Regions from separate parts of the Bradyrhizobium erythrophlei genome, predicted to be linked through region 4. Evidence: predicted binding sites of a transcription regulator. Region 4 holds the regulator's gene; each other region holds the start of a gene.
The links. Region 4 encodes LexA, which represses DNA repair genes until DNA is damaged. Its sites were predicted from a motif close to TGTTCNNNNTGTGTTCNG; they were not measured.
Positions count from the first base shown of each region.

Region 1 (5,336 bases), 1.1 Mb from region 4:
AGAAACATTCCAATCCAGAACAGCCCGGAGGGACCGCGCCAATTGTAGTGAACGGCAAATATGAGAAATACAAACGCTATGCTCGCGAAAAGATAGCCGAATATTTTCGTTACTTTTGGACCTGGATTCAGAGATTTGGCGAACCCCTTACAGTCGTCACCCTGCTTTTGTTCGGCGCAACCGTGGGACTGTATATTGCTACTCGCGATTTGGTGCACGATGCCGAAAACACCGCTGAGCGGCAATTGCGCGCCTATGTCGGGCTTAAGCGCGACAACAATACTGTGATCAAGGGCGTTTGCCCTGACTGCGATCTCAGCAGGCCGGTTCCAGCTGAGGGTGTTGAAACCAGAAATAATTTTCAGATTTTGATCAAAAACTTTGGTCAGACACCCGCGTATACTGCGGACGTGTGCCCCGGATTCATCGGAGTAACCCTTGGCGCTAACCTTTCCAATGCTGACGCCGAGGAGGTCTTTCAGCCGTGTAGTGGCAGTGGCAAAGGACTGATACGCGTCTCCACGATATGGCCCGGAGATGAGCGAAATATCGCCGTCCAAATGTCCAAGCATATGGTGGAAATGCTTAGGGGTGTCCGCGAACGAAAGAACGACGGCTACCTGATCGCAAAAATAAGGTACGTCGATATTTTCGACAAATCCCACGGGTCGTTCATTTGTTACATGGCGAGCTGGGACGCCAATAGCAGTATGCACATTGTTGGCTGCGACACCGGCCCACGGAAAGACTATTAGCAAAAACGCAACCGCCCAAAGAAAGCGTGCGCCGCCCTGTCGCAGCCATGAATAGAATCCGCGCCTACTTCTGTCAAGTAGGGGATAATCGCCCTAATTAGGACACCCGCAAAGGCAGATTAGGGCACTGAAACATTGGGTCGTTTCCCGTCGTACTTCATTGGATGGGGGTAGAGATTTTCCGGGTCTGACACCCGTCAACGGCCCTGCTTGCTCGTACCCCTGGTAAGCGGGGCCGTTTGCATTCTGGGGGGCAAGACGAAGGGCGTCCTTGGAATGTGAAATGAAAGAGGCCGCCTCAGTGGGCGCCCTTACTTTCCTTCTTCCGGAGTGCGCCTCCTAGCTCCTGGAAACCACATACCCGTTTTGGTTTTGTTGTAGATGCACGCAAGTATTAACAGTGCCACCAGGGCGGCGATTGTCGGTTTCCAAATCAATCTATCAAGGCTCGGCGCAAGTCCCAGAACAGAAGCGGGGACGCAGACTATCCACCAAATGGTCTGTAACCATATTGGAAGCTGATATTTCGGCTCTACCATGAGTAGCTATTTGAATGTCGTCGCCCGATGTTGTCCAGACAGGTGCAGTTTCACATTTTGAAATTAGGACACCGCTAACTTTAAACTAGGACACCGAGGGTCAAATACGGACAGTACCCGCCCCACAAAAAGAACATATTGCGAACATGGAACAAATGGTGTACATTTGCTTCCACACTGATTCAGACCGCACCGTTTGTCCCGCTCGCGAATCCTCGCCATAAGGAGCACCCTCAATGTCCGTCTCTGCCCTGCGTATCGTCGAAGGATCCTCCATGGATAAGAGTAAGGCCCTGTCCGCTGCGCTGTCCCAGATCGAGCGTCAGTTCGGCAAGGGCTCGGTGATGAAGCTGGGCAAGAACGACCGCTCGATGGATATCGAGACGATCTCGTCAGGCTCGCTGGGCTTGGACATTGCGCTCGGCGTCGGCGGCCTGCCGAGGGGGCGGGTGGTTGAAATCTACGGGCCGGAATCCTCCGGCAAAACCACGCTGGCGCTGCACACGGTGGCCGAGGGACAGAAAAAGGGCGGGATCTGCGCCTTCATCGATGCCGAACACGCGCTCGACCCGGTCTATGCGCGCAAGCTCGGGGTCAATATCGACGAACTCCTGATCTCGCAGCCCGACACTGGCGAACAGGCGCTCGAAATCTGCGACACGCTGGTGCGCTCCGGCGCGGTCGATGTGCTGGTGGTCGATTCGGTCGCGGCGCTGGTGCCGAAGGCCGAACTCGAAGGCGAGATGGGCGACGCGCTGCCGGGTCTTCAGGCCCGCTTGATGAGCCAGGCGCTGCGCAAGCTCACCGCCTCGATCAACAAGTCCAACACCATGGTGATCTTCATCAACCAGATCCGCATGAAGATCGGCGTGATGTACGGCTCGCCGGAAACCACGACCGGCGGCAATGCGCTGAAATTCTACGCCTCCGTCCGCCTCGACATCCGCCGCATCGGCGCGATCAAGGAGCGCGACGAAGTCGTGGGCAACACCACCCGCGTCAAGGTGGTGAAGAACAAGCTGGCGCCGCCCTTCAAGCAGGTCGAATTCGACATCATGTACGGCGAGGGCGTTTCCAAGATGGGCGAAATCCTCGACCTCGGTGTCAAGGCCGGCATCGTCGAGAAATCCGGCGCCTGGTTCTCGTATGACAGCCAGCGCCTGGGGCAGGGTCGCGAAAATTCGAAAGCGTTCCTCAAGGCCAATCCCGACATCACCAGCAAGATCGAAGTCGCGATCCGCCAGAACTCAGGGCTGATCGCCGAGCAGATCCTGGCCGGCACGCCCGAGCGCGACGCCGACGGCGAGGAGCCGGCGGAAGAGTAACCACTCTCGCTCGTGTCCCGGATGCGGTGCAGCGTCCTTCACGGTGCACCGCTGATCCGGGACCCACACTGATCAAGTAACCGGTATATCCGAGGCGTGAGGGACCAGTGCCCGCGTCTTCGTTTGTTTACATTCTTGCGAGCAAGCGGAATGGGACGCTGTATGTCGGCGTGACAAACGATCTTGGGCGTCGAGTGTCAGAGCATAAGGCCAAGCTGGTTCCTGGCTTTACACGCGAATACGGCGTCAATCTCCTCGTCTAAAACCTTCGATTCGATTCTTCAAGCCCGCGCTCGCGAGCATTCGTTGAAGCGCTGGCGTCGTGCGTGGAAGGTTGCCTTGATCGAGAAGCTTAACGCAGATTGGCGGGATTTATCCGCGGAGTTGAATGCCTAAGACGCATCGTTCCCCGGACGCAGCGCAGCGCTCTCTCGGCGATGCGAAGCATCGTCCGGTGCGCTGCTGATCCGGGGCCCACGGGTCGCCAACGAAAGATGGGTCCCGGCTCTGCGGCGCAACGTTCCGCTGCGCCGCGTCCGGGACACGGATACCTGCTTTACTCCGCCGCTTCGGCGTAGTCGCTGATCGGCGGGCAGGAACAGACCAGGTTGCGGTCGCCATAGACGTTGTCGATCCGTCCCACCGGGCACCAATACTTGTCGGTCCGCGAGGTGCCGGCCGGGAAGCAGCCTTCGCTACGGCTATAGGCGCGAGCCCACGCATCGTCGGCGATGTCGTGCACGGTATGCGGCGCGTGACGCAGCGGCGAGGCCTCGACTGTGAAGCGGCCGCTCTCGATCTCGGCGACTTCCTTGCGGATCGCGATCATCGCGTCGCAGAAGCGATCGAGCTCCGCTTTGGATTCGGATTCCGTCGGCTCGATCATCAGCGTGCCCGGCACCGGGAAGCTCATGGTCGGCGCGTGGAAGCCATAGTCGATCAGGCGCTTGGCGATATCGTCGACGGTGACGCCGGCCGAATTCTTCAAGGGCCTCGGATCGATGATGCATTCATGCGCGACGCGGCCCTTGGCGTTGCGGTACAGCACCGGGAAATGGCTCTCCAGCCGTGCGGCGATATAGTTGGCGTTGAGGATCGCGATCTCCGTGGCGCGCGTCAGGCCTTCGCCGCCCATCATCAGGATGTAGATGTAGGAGATGGTGAGGATCGAGGCTGAGCCGTAAGGCGCGGCCGATACCGGGCCGACGGCGCTCTTGCCGTTGTTGGAATGACCCGGCAGGAAAGGTTTGAGATGTGCCTTCACGCCGATCGGCCCCATGCCGGGACCGCCGCCGCCATGCGGGATGCAGAAGGTCTTGTGCAGGTTGAGATGGCTGACATCGGCGCCGTATTCGCCAGGCCGGGCGAGGCCGACCTGCGCATTCAGATTGGCGCCGTCGAGATAAACCTGTCCGCCATGAGCGTGCACGATGTCGCAGATCTCGCGCACATGTTCCTCGAACACGCCGTGCGTCGAGGGATAGGTGATCATCACGGCCGCGAGATTCTTGGCATGCTGCCCGGCCTTGGCGCGCAAATCCGCAACGTCGACGTCGCCGCGCGCGTCGCACGCCACCACGACCACCTCCATGCCCGCCATATGCGCCGACGCCGGATTGGTGCCGTGGGCGGACGAAGGGATCAGGCAGATGTTGCGATGCGCCTCACCCTGTGAGGCATGATAGCCGCGGATCGCGAGCAGCCCGGCATATTCGCCTTGCGCGCCCGAATTCGGCTGCAACGAGATCGCGTCATAGCCGGTGATGTCGCACAGCCATTTTTCAAGACGTGCGAACAGCGCGTGATAGCCTTCCGCCTGCTCACTTGGCGAAAACGGATGCAACGAACCGAACTCCGCCCAGGTCAGCGGCATCATCTCGGTGGTCGCATTCAGCTTCATGGTGCAGGAGCCGAGCGGAATCATCGCGCGATCCAGCGCCAGGTCGCGGTCCGAGAGCTTGCGCATGTAGCGCAACAGCTCTGTCTCCGAGCGGTGGGCGTGGAATACGGGATGGGTGAGGAAGGCGCTTTCGCGCTTCAACGCCGCCGGCAATGCGTCAATGGCCGTCTTTTCGATCTCGGCATAGCTGAGCTTGCCGCCAAAGGCACGCCAGACCGCCTCGACCGTCTCCGCCGTCGTGGTCTCATCCAGTGCGATGCCGAGCGCGCCGTCACCGATGCGCAGATTGACTTTCTCGGACCTTGCCCGCGCAACGATCTCGTTTTGCTTGCCGCCGGCATCAACCGACACCGTATCGAAGAACGCGTCCGACCGCGGCGCAAAGCCGAGCTTGCGCAGGCCGGCCGCCAGCGTAGCAGTGCGGCGATGCACGGAGCGCGCGATATGCGTCAACCCCTCGGGGCCGTGATAGACCGCATACATCGAGGCGATGATCGCGAGCAGCACCTGCGCCGTGCAGATGTTGGAGGTCGCCTTCTCGCGGCGAATATGCTGCTCGCGGGTTTGCAGCGCGAGTCTATACGCAGGTTGGCCGCGCGAATCGACCGACAGCCCGACGAGCCGTCCGGGCAATGACCGCTTGAGCGCGTCACGCACCGCCATATAGGCCGCGTGCGGGCCGCCATAACCCATCGGCACGCCAAAGCGCTGCGCCGAGCCGATTGCGATGTCGGCGCCGAGTTCGCTAGGGGAGGCGAGCAGCGTCAGCGCCAGCAGATCGGCGGCGACAACCGCAAGCGCGCCCTTGGTATGAAGC
Region 1 is NZ_LT670849.1:5,527,645-5,532,980, forward strand. It holds gene BUA38_RS26315 (hypothetical protein) at 1-755, shown strand, start outside; gene recA (recombinase RecA) at 1,531-2,619, shown strand; partial or broken gene BUA38_RS26325 (GIY-YIG nuclease family protein) at 2,727-3,015, shown strand; gene gcvP (aminomethyl-transferring glycine dehydrogenase) at 3,176-5,336, opposite strand, start outside.
Region 1: recA (recombinase RecA) is a predicted target of LexA. The motif match lies at 1,424-1,441, and genes of this name have one in related genera.

Region 2 (5,336 bases), 3.3 Mb from region 4:
CCTGGGGCAATAACGTCGAGGAAGCGGCGGCCTCCTCGACAACCGGCGCCTCGACAACGGCAGCGGCTGGCGCAGCCTCGACCGTTGATACGGTCTCGCCCGCCACGGTTTCCGCAACCGCATCGAGTGTTGCGTCGGAGAGCGTTGCTTCGGACGCCGTCTCGCCCGAAGGCGGCGTGGCCGGGGCTTCCGCAGATGTCTCGACGGGCGCGGTGTCCGAAGGCGCTGCTTCAACCACGGCCGGCTTCGGGGCGAGCTGTGGACGGCGATCCATACGATAGCCGAGCGCACGCAGGATCGAGGCGAAATCCTCGCCGGCCGATCCCGTCAGCGACGTCATCGCCTGTGTCACCACGAAGCTGCGACCGTCGAATGCGCCGGGCGGCTTTTCGCCAAGCGAGGTCTCGCGCCAGGCCAGCGCCGGGCGGATCAGATCGGCGAGCCGCTCCAGAATATCGACGCGGACCGCGCGCTCGCCGCATTGGCGATAGCCGAGCACGCGATAGGCATCGCGCGGCAACGTCTTGTCGACCGGAAACGAGGTCCGGCCGCTGGCCGCCAGATGCTGCGCACCCGACAGCACGGACAGATCGACATTGGCCTGCTTCAACGCCCAGAGCAGCGAGGCCAGCGCGCGCGCCGCCGGCTTGAGCAGCGCCGGCACGTAGATGTGGTAGGCGCCAAAGCGCACGCCGTATTTGCGTAAAGATGCCCGCGACGGCTGATCGAGATCCTTCATTTCAGCAGAAATTTTCGAGCGCTCGAGCACGCCCATCGCCTCGATCAGCTGGAAGGCGATGCCGCGCGCGATTCCCGTCACGTCCTCGGCCTTGCTCAATTCGAACAGCGGCCCGAGAAGCTTCTCGATATGGGTCTTGAGCCACAGATCGAGCCGCTTCTCGACGGCCTCGCGCGGCGCGCCCGTCAGCCGTTCGTCGGAGATGATGCGAATGCGCGGATGCAGCGCGTCGTCCGCGGCCGTCAGCCGCGCGACCGCATCGCCGGTCCAGCGAACGGTTCCTTCGGACGTGAGCACGAACTGGTCGTCGGGCGAGGCGGCGAGCTTTTCGGCCCGCGCATCGATCTCACCCGCCAGCGCCTTTTGCGCGGTCGCCTGCAAGGCCTTGGCCTCGGAGCCGGCTTCGGCCGCATCTGGCGCAAAGGTAAAACCGTCCAGACGGCCAATCACATGGCCTTCCACGATCACTTCGCCGGTCTTGCCGATTTCCGTATTCAAAACCACGTTCTCCCGCAGGCGGCGCATCAATACACTGGTACGACGATCAACGAAACGCTCTGTGAGCCGTTCATGCAGCGCATCGGATAATTTATTTTCGACCTCGCGCGCGATTCCTTGCCAATGGTCGGGGTCGGCAAGCCAGTCCGGACGATTGGCGACGAAGGTCCAGGTACGGATTTGCGCAATCCGGCCCGATAACGTGTCGATATCGCCGTCCACCCGGTCCGCCTGGTCGACCTGTGCGGCAAACCATGCATCCGGGATACGCCCTTTTTGCATCAGGAATCGAAACAGGCTCGTGACAAGCTCGGCATGGGCGGCCGGCGCGATCCGGCGGTAGTCGGGGATCTGGCAGGCCTCCCAGAGGCGCTCGACCGCCTTCGCGCCCTCCGCCATTTCGCGGATATCGGCATCGCGCGCGACATGGTCGAGCACGCGCAGGTCCTCTGCGATCGGGGCGCGGGTCAGGACTTCATGGGCGGGCGAGAGCGCGAGCGACACCTGAAGCGCGCTGACCGATGAGAAATCCAGCTTCGAGTTGCGCCATTGCAACATCCGCACGCTTTCGAAGGTGTGGTTCTGCAACGCATTGACCAGTTCGGGCTCGAACGGCGCACAGCGGCCGGTGGTGCCGAACGTCCCGTTGCGCGTGGCGCGGCCCGCCCTGCCCGCAATCTGGGCAAATTCGGCGGGGATCAGGCGGCGGAACTGATAGCCGTCATATTTGCGGTCGGAGGCGAATGCGACATGGTCGACGTCGAGATTGAGGCCCATGCCGATCGCATCCGTCGCCACGAGATAATCGACATCGCCGTTCTGGAACAGTTCGACCTGTGCATTTCGCGTGCGTGGGCTGAGCGAACCGAGCACCACCGCCGCACCGCCGTGCTGGCGGCGGATCAACTCGGCGATGGCGTAGACCTCGTCGGCGGAAAAGGCGACGATCGCGGTGCGCCGCGGCTGACGGGTGATCTTGCGGTCGCCGGCGAATTCAAGCTGCGAAAGCCTCGGCCTGGTGACGATGTTGGCACCGGGCAACAGCCGCTCGACGATCCCGCGCATGGTCGCCGCGCCCAATAGCAGGGTCTCGTCGCGGCCGCGCCGGTTGAGAATGCGATCGGTGAAGACATGGCCGCGTTCGAGATCGGCCGCGATCTGGATTTCGTCGACGGCAAGAAACGAGACGTCGAGATCGCGCGGCATCGCTTCGACCGTCGACACCCAGAACCGCGGCCTCTGTGGCTTGATCTTCTCTTCGCCTGTTATCAGCGCCACGGCCTCGGTGCCGGCGCGGTCGGCGATCTTGTTATAGACCTCGCGCGCGAGCAGCCGCAGCGGCAGGCCGATCAGGCCCGAGGAATGCGCCAGCATGCGCTCGATCGCCAGACTCGTCTTGCCGGTATTGGTCGGCCCGAGCACGGCAGTGACGCCTGCGCCGGGAGCCTTTCCGTTGCTGAGGTGCGAGAAGGAAGTTGACGAAAGAGCCATGTTTTAAGGAGTTTCTACGGCTTTCGGCGTCGCATGCAAATGGCGTGAGGGTCGGAGCTTGTGATCGGCGGAGGCGCCAACCAACCACCCAAGGAGTGTCTCACAATGTGACGCTTGTGAGGGCCGGATTTAAGCTTCGGAACGGGTACGGAACGAATCGCGCCCGAATCGCTGACTCCCGGGATCGTCCTGCTTCGTTCACTCAACATATCGCGCGAGACTGCGTCTTACGGCACTAGATCAAGTTTGCCGCAGCGCTGCAAGCGACGGTTTGACGACAGAAATCTTAAAGCGCGCGCCCGTCTGGAGTCGAATCAGAAGCGGCAAAGAGTCAACAGGGATTCTCGCCTCGTCGTCGTCCCGGCCAAGCGAAGCGCGAGCCGGGACCCATACCGCGTGATCTCTATGGTTGAACGGAATGGCTGATGGCTGACGCCTGCCTCAACAATAAAGGCCTGTGGTTATGGGTCCCCGCGTTCGCGGGGACGACAAGGAAAATCAGTTCGTCTTGGCCACGCGCGGCGGCGTTGCCGTCGTGATGAACGAGGTCGCTTCCAGCATCGCGACGCCAAGATACGTCGGGATCACCATGCGGTAGGGAACCAGAATGCGGGTTCCCAGCACCGGCGCGAACGCGATCTCGATGTTGCGCGCGGCGGAAAGATGTTTGATCACCGGGCGGTCGGGGATGTAGCCCGCGACCGGCGTGAAATAGATCGCGCAGACCACGACCGGACCCTGATAGCCCTTCTCGGACTTCACGGTTTCCATGCGCTTGAATTCAAGCTTCAGGTCGTAACGCATGCGGCCGTCGAATTCGGCCGCGCTACCGCGGCAGGCTTCGGGGCTGACCGGATCAGCGGTGCCGGGCACGCGCAGCATCGAACCCGTCATCGGATCGAACACGCCCCTCTTGTGCGCCTCCGTCACCAGAATGCGGTCGGGATCGACCGGCGGCTCGGGCTCGATCGCGTATTCCTTGATGGTGCCGTTGTTGAGCACCATGTGGATGGTTTCGGACTTTTTCGGCGTGGTGGTCGTGGCGGTGTAGTTGGTCGGAACCAGCACGCCGTTGACGACGCGGCCTTGCGCGTTGCTTGAGCCGGTGCCGCTGGCGAAGGTTTTCAGGAGCCCTGCCGTGCCGCCGACGGCGGATGCCGAATACTGGTCGTCGGAGATGTCGATATTCCAGGCGCCCCGGCCGACGGGGATGCCCGCAAGCGTGGCCTCATATTGCGCTTCGAGTTTGCCTTGTGCGAACGCTGGGCCCGAGGGCGCAGCAAGAACGACGGTGAACGCGCAGAGCCCGGCGAAAATCCAGTTCGGCCGGAGCGAATTCATGGGAGCCACGGTCCTTGATGAAAAGCGGAGGTATTTCATTAAAGCAAAAAACCCGGCGAACAACGGCTTCGCGTGCTTTAGGTAAATCGGAGCGCCGCAAAATTGAAGGCGTCGCGCTCCCATGATGGCGCCGCCGTGGTGGCATGCTATCATGGAACCCTGATATGGGTGGCGAATACGCCCTTTATGTGATCGCAAAAGCGGCAAAATACCCGCCAAAACCGGGTTTTCCGCACCTTTGCGGCGACAAGCCAACCTTGACGCCACGGCCATCTGCCCCTATACACCCGCGGTTCCTCCAATGGACGAGTTTTAGACCCTTGGCGCTGGCCCATCCGATATGGGCGGAGGCTAGGATGGAAGAGGATTTTTCGAGATGTCGCGGCGCTGCGAACTGACGGCCAAGGGCCCGCAAGTGGGTCACAAGGTGAGCCACTCCAATATCAAGACCAAGCGGCGGTTTCTGCCGAACCTGTGCAACGTGACTTTCATCTCCGATGCACTGGGCCGCAACGTGCGCCTGCGCGTCTCGACCAACGCGATCAAGAGCGTCGATCACAATGGCGGCCTCGACACCTTCCTGTTGAAGGCCCGCGCTGCCAACCTCTCGCCGCGCGCGCTCGAACTGAAGCGGCAGATCGAGAAGAAGGTCGCCAGCCAGCCGGTCGCCAAGGCGAGCTGACGCTTTCGCCCATACTTTTCCAGAAAACAAAACGGCCGGGTCAAAAGACCCGGCCGTTTGTTTTGAAGGTCGCTCTGCCGCCCGAAAATTACGGCGCAGGACCTGAAGACGGCCGCAGGAGCTACTCGGCCGCCTCGTCCGGAGACAGGCCGTCCGGCATCACCGAGAAGTCCTTGGACTTCGATCCGTCAGCCACTTCCGCAAATCCTTCGGCCGCCATCCCGCGCTTGAGCAACTCGCGAATGGCCGCCGCCCTGCTCGGCATCCGCTTGGCAAAGCGCCATGTATCGACGATCCGCAATTCGTCGTGGGTAAGCATGATCTGGAGCCGTTCGCCTCGATTGAGTTCGCCCATCTGCCATTCCCCTTCTTGAAACTCACTCCTTCAACGCCAGAACATCAAAATGAGTTCCTAACTATTTATACTCATTAATTGCTGTCTTAGTCGTTGGCAAATAGGATTTAAAAAGCGTCCAATCCGTCAACAACACTTTGATCTTACTATTGTTTTCTTGATTGCCAGCCCCGCAGAGCGCACTCTCAGATTTTGAGAGAACCTGACAATGGCAATTTTGATCAACCACG
Region 2 is NZ_LT670849.1:3,294,743-3,300,078, reverse strand. It holds gene BUA38_RS15405 (helicase-related protein) at 1-2,728, opposite strand, end outside; gene BUA38_RS15400 (DUF3108 domain-containing protein) at 3,227-4,069, opposite strand; gene rpmB (50S ribosomal protein L28) at 4,446-4,751, shown strand; gene BUA38_RS15390 (hypothetical protein) at 4,873-5,106, opposite strand; gene BUA38_RS15385 (sensor histidine kinase) at 5,315-5,336, shown strand, end outside.
Region 2: BUA38_RS15405 (helicase-related protein) is a predicted target of LexA. The motif match lies at 2,866-2,883, and genes of this name have one in related genera.

Region 3 (5,336 bases), 2.3 Mb from region 4:
CGACCGCCGTGATGTGAACAAACACATCGCGGCCGCCGTCGTCGGGCTTGATGAAGCCGTAGCCGCGTTCTCCGTTGAAGAACTTGACCGTCCCAGTCATGGCCATCGGGAAACCTCCCCCCGCATTGCTCCGCCGTTACGCCCCTCTCGCGTATCGGCCGACCGGGCCTTCGTTGCGGACATTTTCCGCCGGAAGTTTTGGCCATCCAGGCGGGCCGGCGTGATGGCAGGCTCGCCCATAATCAGAAGAGGCCCTCACTCCGCCGCTACCATTCGCGGAAGCGGAACGTAAAGCCGATCCCAATAGGGCAAGCATAATACGGTTCCCGCCCCATTGCCTATCGGACTTTTCACACGTGAAGGCTCAAGTCTTCGGCGTTTCCAGCCGGAAGCGGCCGCCGCCGCCCTGACCGAGCGGCTTTTCCAGTTCGGGCAGGATCGCCTTCAGTTCGGCGGCCAGCGTCCACGGCGGATTGACGACCAGAAGGCCGGCCGAGGTGAGACCCGCACCCGTGGTTTCCGGGGCGATACTGAATTCAAGGCGCAGGCATTTGCTGGGCGGTCGTGAAGCGGCAGCGGCGTCAGCGACCTGCCGCGCCAGTTCGTCGGTGGCGCGGCGGCTCTTGGCCGGATACCACAACAGGTAACTGCCGGTTGGCCATTTCGCGAAGGCCTCGCTGAAGCCCGTGGCCAGCCGCTCGAACTCGTCCTTCTGCTCATAGGGCGGATCGATCAGGACGAGGCCGCGCCGCTCGTTCGGCGGCACGAAGGCGGGGAGCGCCGTCCAGCCGTCGAGATCGACGACGCGCGCCTGGGTGTCGCGGCGCAGCGCATCGATCAGGGCCTTGCGCGGGCCGCCCTCGACCTCGCAGGCGGTCATGCGGTCCTGCGGACGCAGAAGCGCGCGGGCGATCAGGGGTGATCCCGGATAACGCTCGAGGCTGGCGGGATGCGAATTGAACGAGCGGACGATATCGAGATAGGGCTTGACCAGCGGCAGCGCGGTTTCCGAAAACCGCGCCTGCATGATGCGTGCGATTCCGGTGAGCCACTCGCCGCCACGCGCGGCCTCTTCGCCGGTGAGATCGTAGATGCCGGCGCCGGCATGGGTATCGATCACGCGAAAGGCGGCGTCCTTCTCCTGCAGATGAAGCAGGATGCGCACCAGCACGATGTGCTTGATGACGTCGGCGAAGTTGCCGGCGTGAAAGGCGTGGCGGTAGTTCATGGACGACGGGTTACCACGTCATCAGGGGCGAAGCGACTTGTCCGCCGTAGCTTAGCGAAGGCGGAAGCTGCCGAGCCCGCCCGCGTCCTTACCCGCCGCGCACCGGCGGCATCGTCAGCTGGTCGCGCCGGCAGGCCTGACGATCGACCTCGTCGCAACCGCGGAACTGCAAATCCTTGCTCATGCAGATGCGCACCTCGCTGAGCCGCGAGCGGTTGCAGGTGACCGCGATCGCGTTGGCGGGAAGGCCCGGATTGATTTTGATGAAGGCATCTTCGACCTCGGCCGGCGAGACCGTCTTCGGGTTGGCGAGATCGATGAACTCGGGCGGGATCTTCACGGCCGCGCGTGCTTTGCGGATGGTTTCGAAATAGCCACGGGGGCCGAGGCCGGAGCAGGTGCCGTGCTTTTTCCATTCGTTGAAAATCAGGCCCGGCGCCGGCATCAGATCCAGCATCGAGGTCATGATGTTGCGGTCCAGCCAGGAATCGCGGTCGCAATATTCGGGATAGCCGCGCTCATATTGCGGCCACAGCCCATGGACTACGAACGAGAAAGGCCGCCCCCCGCACTGAAGCTGTTGCGAGCGTCCGCCGCCATTGCCGCGCTCAGCCGCGCCCTCGCAGAAGGACGGCGACCAGGACAACGACAGAACATAGAAATCAAATTCGCCGGGCGCATTTTGCCGGCGGTCCTGCGCCGAGGCGCTTGTCGTGGCGCCAAAGCCGATCACGGCGGCCAGCAAGAGACAGGCAAAGCTGGTCAACATCCGCCCAAACAAGGAACGCCGAAACATATCGCTGCCCTCACGCCACCATCGGTTGCCGGAACCTAGCATGGGTTGAGAACATTTCAAGAACAAAATTAAAAGGCCGCCCGATGTGGAGGGCGGCCTGAGTCGGAGATCTTGAAAAAAGCCGTGAAGCCGGCTTGCGGATCAGGGCTTGGCGCCCGCGCAGGACGGGTTATAGGCCCAGTTGCGATCAAGACCCGTCACGCACCATTCGATGCCTTGGCCATAGCCGGCGAAGCCGCCGTCCTCGATGATCGAGTAATGCACGCCGTGAACCCGGCCATCGCTGAGCATCACATCGCCGCTGCAATACCGGCGCGGAATGTTGTCCGACTGCCAGGGCCGGAAGGCGACTTCGTGAATCCGGCCGTAACCGGTGATGGTCAGGGCGGAATTCCAGAAGGTGCTTTCTTTTTCCTGGAATTGCGAGGTGACGGTCCCGAGCGCGGCCTCGCAGGTCTTCAACCGGCCGTCATATTGCGGGCCGTTGAGCCAGAAGTTCAGCTCCAGCGGATTGGCCGCCTGGGCGGCCTGGCCGAATGCCAACAGGCCAAGTGCAGCCCCAAGCGTCGCGCCAAGGCCAGTTTTTCTCGCAATTGAAATGATGTCACGCATAGCGGGTCCGCCGATGATCAAGTTGCGAACCGTGCCGCGAAGCCTCTCCGAGGTCAAGTGCAGCGCGGCAACACCTGCCAATAACTCCATTTCCTGTGGTCAGCCGCGCTTTTCACGGCCTGGGATGCGCTCTAAGGTGTCGTCCAAAATAAACGGAGTTAGCGATGCGAATCATCAAGGCCGCCGTTCTGATCGCCTCTGGCGTCATGCTGTCCTGGGCGCCGGCGCGGGCCGACATCGTGCCGCCGGTCAAGGGCAACGATACCGGCGGCATTATTGCCTATGAGCTGGCGCAGCGCGCCGACGCCCGTCAGCTCGCGGTCGCCCACTGTGCGACGTACGGCAAGGTGGTGAAGTTTCTCGCCGTCGATCCGCATTATGGCGGATATGTCTCGTTCGCCTGCCGCTGGGTGCCGTATGGCGCCAACCAGGCGCCGCTGCGCACGCTCTACTAGAGTTCCGATTCCGAAGTTCGCAAGCCGGAACGTGACCGATGACACGTGAATTGGCTGCTTTGGGGTTAAGTCTGTGTCTGCTGGCCACGCCGGCCGATCATGCCCGCGCCGACGATCTGCCGGTCCGCAAGGCCGGCCTGTGGGAAGTCAAGATGGTCAGGACCGGCTCGCCCTTGCCGGAAATGACCATGCAGCACTGTACCGACGAGACCATCGACAAAGAGATGAACAACATGGTCTCGCCGATGGCCAAGCAAATCTGCTCGAAACAGGACATTCAGAAGACAGCAACCGGCTTCGCAACTGATTCCGTCTGTAGCGTCGCCGGCGTCTCGATCGCGTCGCATTCGGACATCGTCGGCGACTTCAATTCCGCCTATACGGTCACGACTACCTCGCACAGCGACCTCGGGAACAAAGGCGCGCCGCGCGATACCGTGACCAAGATCGAGGCGAAATGGTTAGGGGCCTGCAAACCGGACCAGAAGCCCGGCGACATCGTGATGCCCGGCGGCGGCTTCAAGCTCAACGTCAAGGATGCGGCGAAGCTGCAAAACCTGCTGCCCGGCGCCAAACCCTAGTGGTCCGATTCTAACATTCGCATCCCTCGCAGCGGACATTCGCCTTGCGAACCTCGCGGCCAAGTGTGTAGCGAATGTCAAATCCACTCCACTCGTAGCAGCGCCTCTACACCGGAACCCGCACCGCCGCGCGCAAGCCCCCCATCGGGCTGTCGCCAAGCGTAATGTCACCCCCGTGCGAGCGGGCGATGTCGCGCGCGATCGCAAGGCCAAGCCCGGTGCCGCCTTCGTCCTGGTTGCGGGCGTCGTCGAGCCGGAGGAACGGCTTGAACACTTCCTCGCGCATGGCGAGCGGAATACCCGGACCGTCGTCGTCGACCGTCACCGTCAGATAGCGATGGTCGCGCTGGCCGGTGATCGAAATCGAGTCGGCGTGGCGCGCGGCGTTGGAGACGAGATTGGCGAGACAACGCTTGAAGGCGGCAGGCTTGACGGTGACGACGGGAAGCCCCTGGAACGCCACCGTTGCGGTATGGCCATTGCGCTCGGCGTCGCTGCGCAGTTCCTCCAGCGCGAGCGTCATGTCGGTGGGCTGGGCCACTTCGCCGCTGTCGCCGCGCGCAAAGGCGAGATAGTCCTCGAGCATGCCCGACATCTCGTCGACGTCCTTGCGCATCGCGTCGACCTCGGGGCTGTCACCGATCAAAGCGAGCTCGAGCTTGAAGCGGGTCAGGATGGTACGCAGATCGTGCGACACGCCGGCGAGCATCGCCGTGCGCTGTTCGATCGAACGCTCGATGCGCGATTTCATTTCCAGGAAGGCGTTCGCGGCGCGGCGCACCTCGCGCGCGCCGCGCGGGCGGAAGTTCGGCGCTTCGCGCCCCTTGCCAAAACTCTCGGCGGCGTCCGCCAGCCGCAGGATCGGGCGGATCTGGTTGCGCAGGAACAGCACGGCGACGATCAGAAGGATCGAGGAGGTGCCGACCATCCAGAACAGGAAAATCTCCGAGTTGGAAGCGTAGGCGGCGCTGCGCTGGGCGAACACGCGCATCACGGTGTCATCGAGTTGAATGCGGATCTCGACCAGGTTAGAGCGGCCGACGGTGTCGATCCAGAACGGTTTGGCGATCTGCCGGCCGAGCTGCACGGAAAGCGTCTGGTCGAGCAGCGAGAAGAACGGCTTTGGTCCGGGGGGCGGCATGTCGCCGGTGGCGAGGAAATCCACCACCAGTCCGAGACGCTGCTGGGCGATGCGCCGGAGCTGGGCGTGGTCCTTGTCCTGAGGATAGGTCTTGTAGACGTCGATCAGTGCGGCAATGTCGGACACGACCGCCGCGGAAAGATGCCGCGTCACCGTGTTCCAATGCCGCTCCATGAACACGAAGGCGACCACCGACTGCAATATCACCATCGGCACGATCATGATGAGCAGCGCGCGGGCATAGAGGCCGGTCGGCATCCAGCTCTTGAACGCGTTGCCCATCCAGCCATTGGCCGCCGACACCCGCCCTGCGGCGGTGCGGATCAGCGTCAATCCCGTATCGAGCGTGCTCATTCTAATCGGCTCAGGGAGAGGCGACCAGGCGATAGCCGATGCCGCGCACCGCCTGCAAGAACAACGGATTGGCCGGATCGCGCTCGATCTTGCGGCGCAGGCGGTTGATCTGCACGTCGACTGCGCGCTCGTTCACCGTGCCATCGCCCGTCAGCGCATTGCGCGGCAC
Region 3 is NZ_LT670849.1:1,352,210-1,357,545, reverse strand. It holds gene BUA38_RS06295 (cold-shock protein) at 1-106, opposite strand, end outside; gene BUA38_RS06290 (23S rRNA (adenine(2030)-N(6))-methyltransferase RlmJ) at 365-1,228, opposite strand; gene BUA38_RS06285 (ribonuclease T2 family protein) at 1,317-2,024, opposite strand; gene BUA38_RS06280 (hypothetical protein) at 2,166-2,636, opposite strand; gene BUA38_RS06275 (hypothetical protein) at 2,801-3,091, shown strand; gene BUA38_RS06270 (DUF3617 domain-containing protein) at 3,130-3,672, shown strand; gene BUA38_RS06265 (ATP-binding protein) at 3,779-5,167, opposite strand; gene BUA38_RS06260 (response regulator) at 5,178-5,336, opposite strand, start outside.
Region 3: BUA38_RS06285 (ribonuclease T2 family protein) is a predicted target of LexA. The motif match lies at 2,072-2,089, and genes of this name have one in related genera.

Region 4 (5,336 bases):
GAAGACGGCGAAAGATGCGTTCCTGGTCAAGGAATGGCTGGCGGCTGACGCCGACAGCCGGGATGCGACCGATGTTTCACTTGGCGATGGCGTGTCCTGTGACGGCGAAGGCTGCGTCGTGCCGATGGCCGACGGGCGCTTTGTCGCGCTGTCCTTAAAACCCGACGGGCTGGCGGACGACTGCGCCAGGACCGCCTTGATCGTGACGGCGAGCCCCGCGCCGCCGAGATGCCAGGCGACCGTGCTTGAACTGAAGCGATTGCGCGCGCAAGGCGCAATGGCGCTGCGCTGGACCAGGCGCGGACTTGTCATCGATGCGGTCAAGCCGAGGGGTGCAGACAGACCTTGGGCGCCAGCCACCGGTGATGCCGAGACCGACAGGGAGCTTGCCGTTGGAGGCGCCCCGGCGCGCCCGGCCGACGCTACACCGCCGGAGGCGGAGCTTCAGAGCGAGGACTGATGCTCCGTCGGCGCCGGCGGCCGATCAGGCGGCTGCGTGCTGGTCGTGGAAATCGTCGTTGCCGTGCAGTTCGAACGCACCAAGGTGGAATTCGTCGGTCTCGATTGGTTCACCCGACTCCGCCGCCAAGGGCGGCGAAGACGTCTGAACAAGGGTGAAGCGCGCGTTCGGAAACTGCTCCCAGATCGCGAGATCGTCAGGCGCCACCGTCAGCCATCCGAAGCGGAACATGTATCGGCCAGGCTCGGTGACGTGCCCGACCTGCTGCCATGTGACCTTATTGACCGGCAAAAGCGCCTCCTTTGCGAGATCCGCGGCCCGGCTGACCATCGTCTCCCGGTCGGCCGATTGAACGCAGCAATCCATGCGTTCGTTCCTCAAACGCATCGAGGTGCAAGGCGAAGGTCGTCAGGGCCAGCTTGAGCTGATTCAATTCCCTGACGCGCTTATCGTTCGAGGAACTCATGACGCACTAAACAAACTGGCTACTGCCCGTTGGCTTTCAGCCCGTGATCACCGGCCGCGGCTGCGGAGTGCCGGCGAGAACGGGGCGAGGGACGGCCTGCTTGATGGCAGGCAGCTGCAACACGGTCGCGCGTTGCCCCTCGCGGAGCAGCGTCACCAGCACATGGCTGCCGTCAGGAAATTCGATCGTGTCGTGATGACGATCGGTAAGATGGCGATCGATCTCGCCGAGCTTGCCGACCCGGAAGGCCGAGCGCCGTGTCCAGAACCAGCGGCTGTCGTATCTGACGTTGTCGGCAAAGGCGAGTTCCGTGCCCGGCAACAGGCAGACCGCGACTTCGGGTTCGGCTTCCGACGCAAAGCCCTTGGTGGACGTGCCGCGGAAGGTCGTGGTGATCAGCGTCTCGCCCGCTTTGGCAGGGCGCGTGGCGACGGCGTGCAGACTATAGTCACACATCGGATGGCTCCTCGCTTGAGATAGCCGGCCGCGTCTCTTCCATCGAAAAGAGGCGCCAGCCTCCATCTTGATGAACATTAGGGTGCGATTGTGTTGCCGCTTGGCGGCAATTCTGCGGCTTGCCGGTCGGCGTCGCATCACAAATTTGTTTTGCCAATACAATACGCTTTGAGGAACCTTTTGGTTCCGCGGAAATCGCCAGACACCGGTGTGTTTGCGGAAGGTGGGTCCGGAGCTCAGTATTTCCGGTAAAGGCCGATGAGCTTGCCCTGAATCTTGACCCGGTTCGGCGGCAGGATGCGGACTTCGTAGGCCGCATTCGCCGGCTCGAGTGCAATCGATGCACCGCGACGGCGGAAGCGCTTCAACGTGGCTTCCTCGTCGTCGATCAGGGCGACGACAATGTCGCCGGTGTCGGCGGTTTCGTTGCGCTGGATCAGCGCCATGTCGCCATCCAGGATTCCCGCTTCCACCATCGAGTCGCCGCGCACTTCGAGGGCATAATGTTCGCCCGCGCCGAGCATATCCGGCGGCACGCTGATGGTGTGGCTGCGGGTCTGCAACGCCTCGATCGGGGTGCCGGCCGCGATGCGGCCCATGACGGGCACGGCGACCGGACGGTTGCCATCGTCCTCCGCACCGGCGCTGGGGCCGCGAACCTTGCCAAGCGTGCCTTCGATGACGCTCGGGGTGAAACCCCGCCGGCTACCGCCGCCGGCGCTGGCCAGTTCCGGTAACTTGATGACTTCGATCGCGCGGGCGCGATTGGGGAGGCGGCGAATGAAGCCCCGCTCTTCGAGCGCGGTGATCAGACGGTGAATGCCGGATTTGGAGCGCAGGTCGAGGGCGTCCTTCATTTCGTCAAAAGAGGGCGGCACGCCCGACTCCTTCAGCCGTTCACTAATGAACCGCAGAAGTTCGTATTGTTTGCGTGTCAGCATCTCGACCAGTCCCCAGGTTGCTGTCGTTCAGTTTCCGAGACGTCTGGCGTTCAAGGCTTGAGGGAGCCCGAAGATCATCGCCAAACTTCAGAAACAAATCATGAACGAACACTATCTGTTCCATATGTGTTCCGCAACCACTTAATTTTTCGTCAATGAGGGCGAGCGCGCCGAGCGCTCGAACCCGCTCAGGCGGGGAGCCTGAGGATCTCGCAAACTCTGCCTGCGTCAGCCGCCGGCGCAAACGGCGGACGTATCAGAAGTGCCTGTGCCGCAGCGAGATTCCCAAGCAGCGAACTGTCCTGCTGATTGACCGGGGTTGCGATCAACGCGCCGTCCTCGCGTGTCGTAAGACGGGCGCGCAAATAGTCCTCGCGCTGATCGTTGGCCGACACGCCATGCCCCAACAGCGCAGATTCGGTGGTGTGATGGATCACTGTTTGGCCGCAGAGTTTGCGAATCAACGGCACGAGAAACAGGAACGCGCATACGTAAGACGATACGGGGTTGCCGGGCAGGCCGATCACGCGCATGTCCCCGAGGCGACCGTGCATTAGCGGCTTGCCGGGCCGCATGGCGATCCGCCAGAAGGCCATCGCCACGTTTTCGGCGTCGAGCGACTTCTTGACCAGGTCGTGGTCGCCGACCGAAGCCCCTCCGGTCGTGATCAGGACGTCGGCGCCGCTATCGCGCGCGCGGCGAATTCCGCTCCGGGTGGCCTCGAGCGTATCCGCGGCAATGCCGAGGTCGAGCACGTCGGCGCCTTCGGCCCGGGCGAGCGCCCGCAGCGCATAACCGTTGGAATAGACGATCTGGCCGGGCCCGGGGGTTTGACCCGGCATCACCAACTCGTCGCCGGTCGCCAGCAGCGCCACCTTTGGCCGGCGATGAACGGGCAGCAGAGGGTAGTTCATGGAGGCTGCGAGCGAGAGGTCGCGGTCGGAAAGCTCCTGGCCCGCCTTGAGCAACACGTCGCCTTCACGAAAGTCGACGCCGGCGCGGCGAATGTGGCGGCCGGCGATCGCGGCTTCGGTGATTTTGATCCCGTCGCCCTCGACCACGGTATCTTCCTGAATGATGACGGCATCGGCGCCTTCGGGGATCACGCCGCCGGTAAAGATGCGTACCGCCTCGCCCGCGCCTACGACGCGATCGAAAGGCCGTCCGGCGGCGATCTCGCCGATGACCTTGAGGGGTGTGCCGGCTTGCCTGGCATCTGTCGCGCGGACCGCATAGCCGTCCATGGCCGACATCGCCTGCGGCGGCTGGGTACGCAGTGCGGCCAGATCGCGCGCCAGAATGCGCTTGAAAGCCAAATCCAGCGCAGTCATTTCCTCGGGCAGTGCTTCGGCGCCCGAAAGAACCGCGGCCAGGGCATCGGCGACCGGCATCAGTGCCACGACAGGACTCCGCGAATGAACACGTTCAAACCGCCTTCCTAGATTCCGAGCGCTTGAAGCGCGCGAGCGACGTCGCCGGACGAGGTGACCCGAACCGCCTTGAGGCCGCGCTCGCAGGCACCCCTGATGTTTTCGTCGAGATCGTCGAAGAACACAATGCGTTCCGCCGGCACGCCGATGGCCTGCACGACGTGATCATAGGCTTCCGCGTCCGGCTTTCGAAGCCCGATGGTGGATGATAGAAAAATCTGATGGAAATGGCCGAGCACTTCCGCATATTGAACGGAAAAATAGGCGCCATGCACCGCGTTCGTATTCGAGAACGCATAGAGCGGCAGGTGTTTCGCGGCGCGGGCGAGCAGGGTTTTGATCCCGGGTATTTCGCCGACAAAGATCGCGTTCCAGCCGTCGACAAATTGCGCGTCGGAGAGTTCCACACCGAGAGAGGATCTTAAGCCGGCAAAGAAGGCCTCGTCGCTGATCTCGCCCTTCTCGTGCTGGTGGTACAATTCCCCGCGCAGGAAGCGCTGTCCAAGCAGGACAGGTTCGCATCCAGCCTGGCGGGCCCAATGGTGAAGGGTGCGGTCGAAATCGATATCGAGCACCACCCGCCCGAGATCGAACAGCAAGGCGTCGGCGTCGCCGGGCGAAAGTGGTGGCTGGTTCACGGCTGGTTGCCTGCCATCAGATCGGCGCCGCTAACTCGTCAATACCGATAAGGCTCGATGTCGAGAAGCGGGAAGGCGGAGAAGACGCCCGGCAGGTTGGTCGGCATCGCTGGGTGCAGATAGGATTTATCGAGCTCGGCATATTTGGTGACGCCCAACAGGCCAAGCGTGCGGAGCACCTCGTCTTCCAACAGCTCGAGCATCCGCACGATGCCGCTTTCACCGGCAGCCGCCAGCGCCCAGCATTGCAACCGGCCGATGCCGACGAGGTCCGCGCCCAGGATCATTGCCTTGACGATGTCGGTGCCGCGGCAGAACGAACCGTCGACCATGATTTTCGCGCGGCCTTTGACGGCGCTCGCGATCTCCGGCAACACATGCATGGAGCCGCGGCCGTGATCGAGCTGGCGGCCGCCATGGTTGGAGACGTAAATCCATTCGACGCCATGATCGACCGCGATCGCCGCGTCCTCGGCGGTGGCGATGCCCTTGATGATCAGCGGAATCTTGTACTTGTCCTTGATGAGCTTGACGGTGCGCCAGTCGAGGCCCTTCTGGAAGTCGCCGCCGGTGGCGCGCAGGCGGCTTTCGCGTACATAGCGCTTGGCGATATCGCGTTCGCGGCGGCTGTAATGGGCGGTGTCGACGGTGAGGCAGAAAGCCGTATAGCCGCTTGCAATCGCGCGGCTGACGCGATCTTCGACGAAGGCGTCGTCGCCGCGGACGTAGAGCTGGTAGATGCGCAAGGCGTCCGGCGCTGCCTGGGCGACCTTTTCAAGGCCCGGTTCGGAGACCGAGCTCAACATATGGGCCGCGCCAAACCGTCCGACACCGCGGGAAACACTGGCGGCTGCCCCTTCAGGATCGAAGATTTCCAGCGCGCCGACCGGCGCCATCATGACGGGAAGGCGCAATTTGCGGCCGAACACTTCGGTCGTGGCGTCG
Region 4 is NZ_LT670849.1:6,623,884-6,629,219, forward strand. It holds partial or broken gene BUA38_RS31825 (ComEC/Rec2 family competence protein) at 1-460, shown strand, start outside; gene BUA38_RS31830 (hypothetical protein) at 485-826, opposite strand; gene BUA38_RS31835 (hypothetical protein) at 963-1,382, opposite strand; gene lexA (transcriptional repressor LexA) at 1,619-2,323, opposite strand; gene glp (gephyrin-like molybdotransferase Glp) at 2,512-3,723, opposite strand; gene BUA38_RS31850 (HAD-IA family hydrolase) at 3,762-4,391, opposite strand; gene BUA38_RS31855 (alpha-hydroxy acid oxidase) at 4,430-5,336, opposite strand, start outside.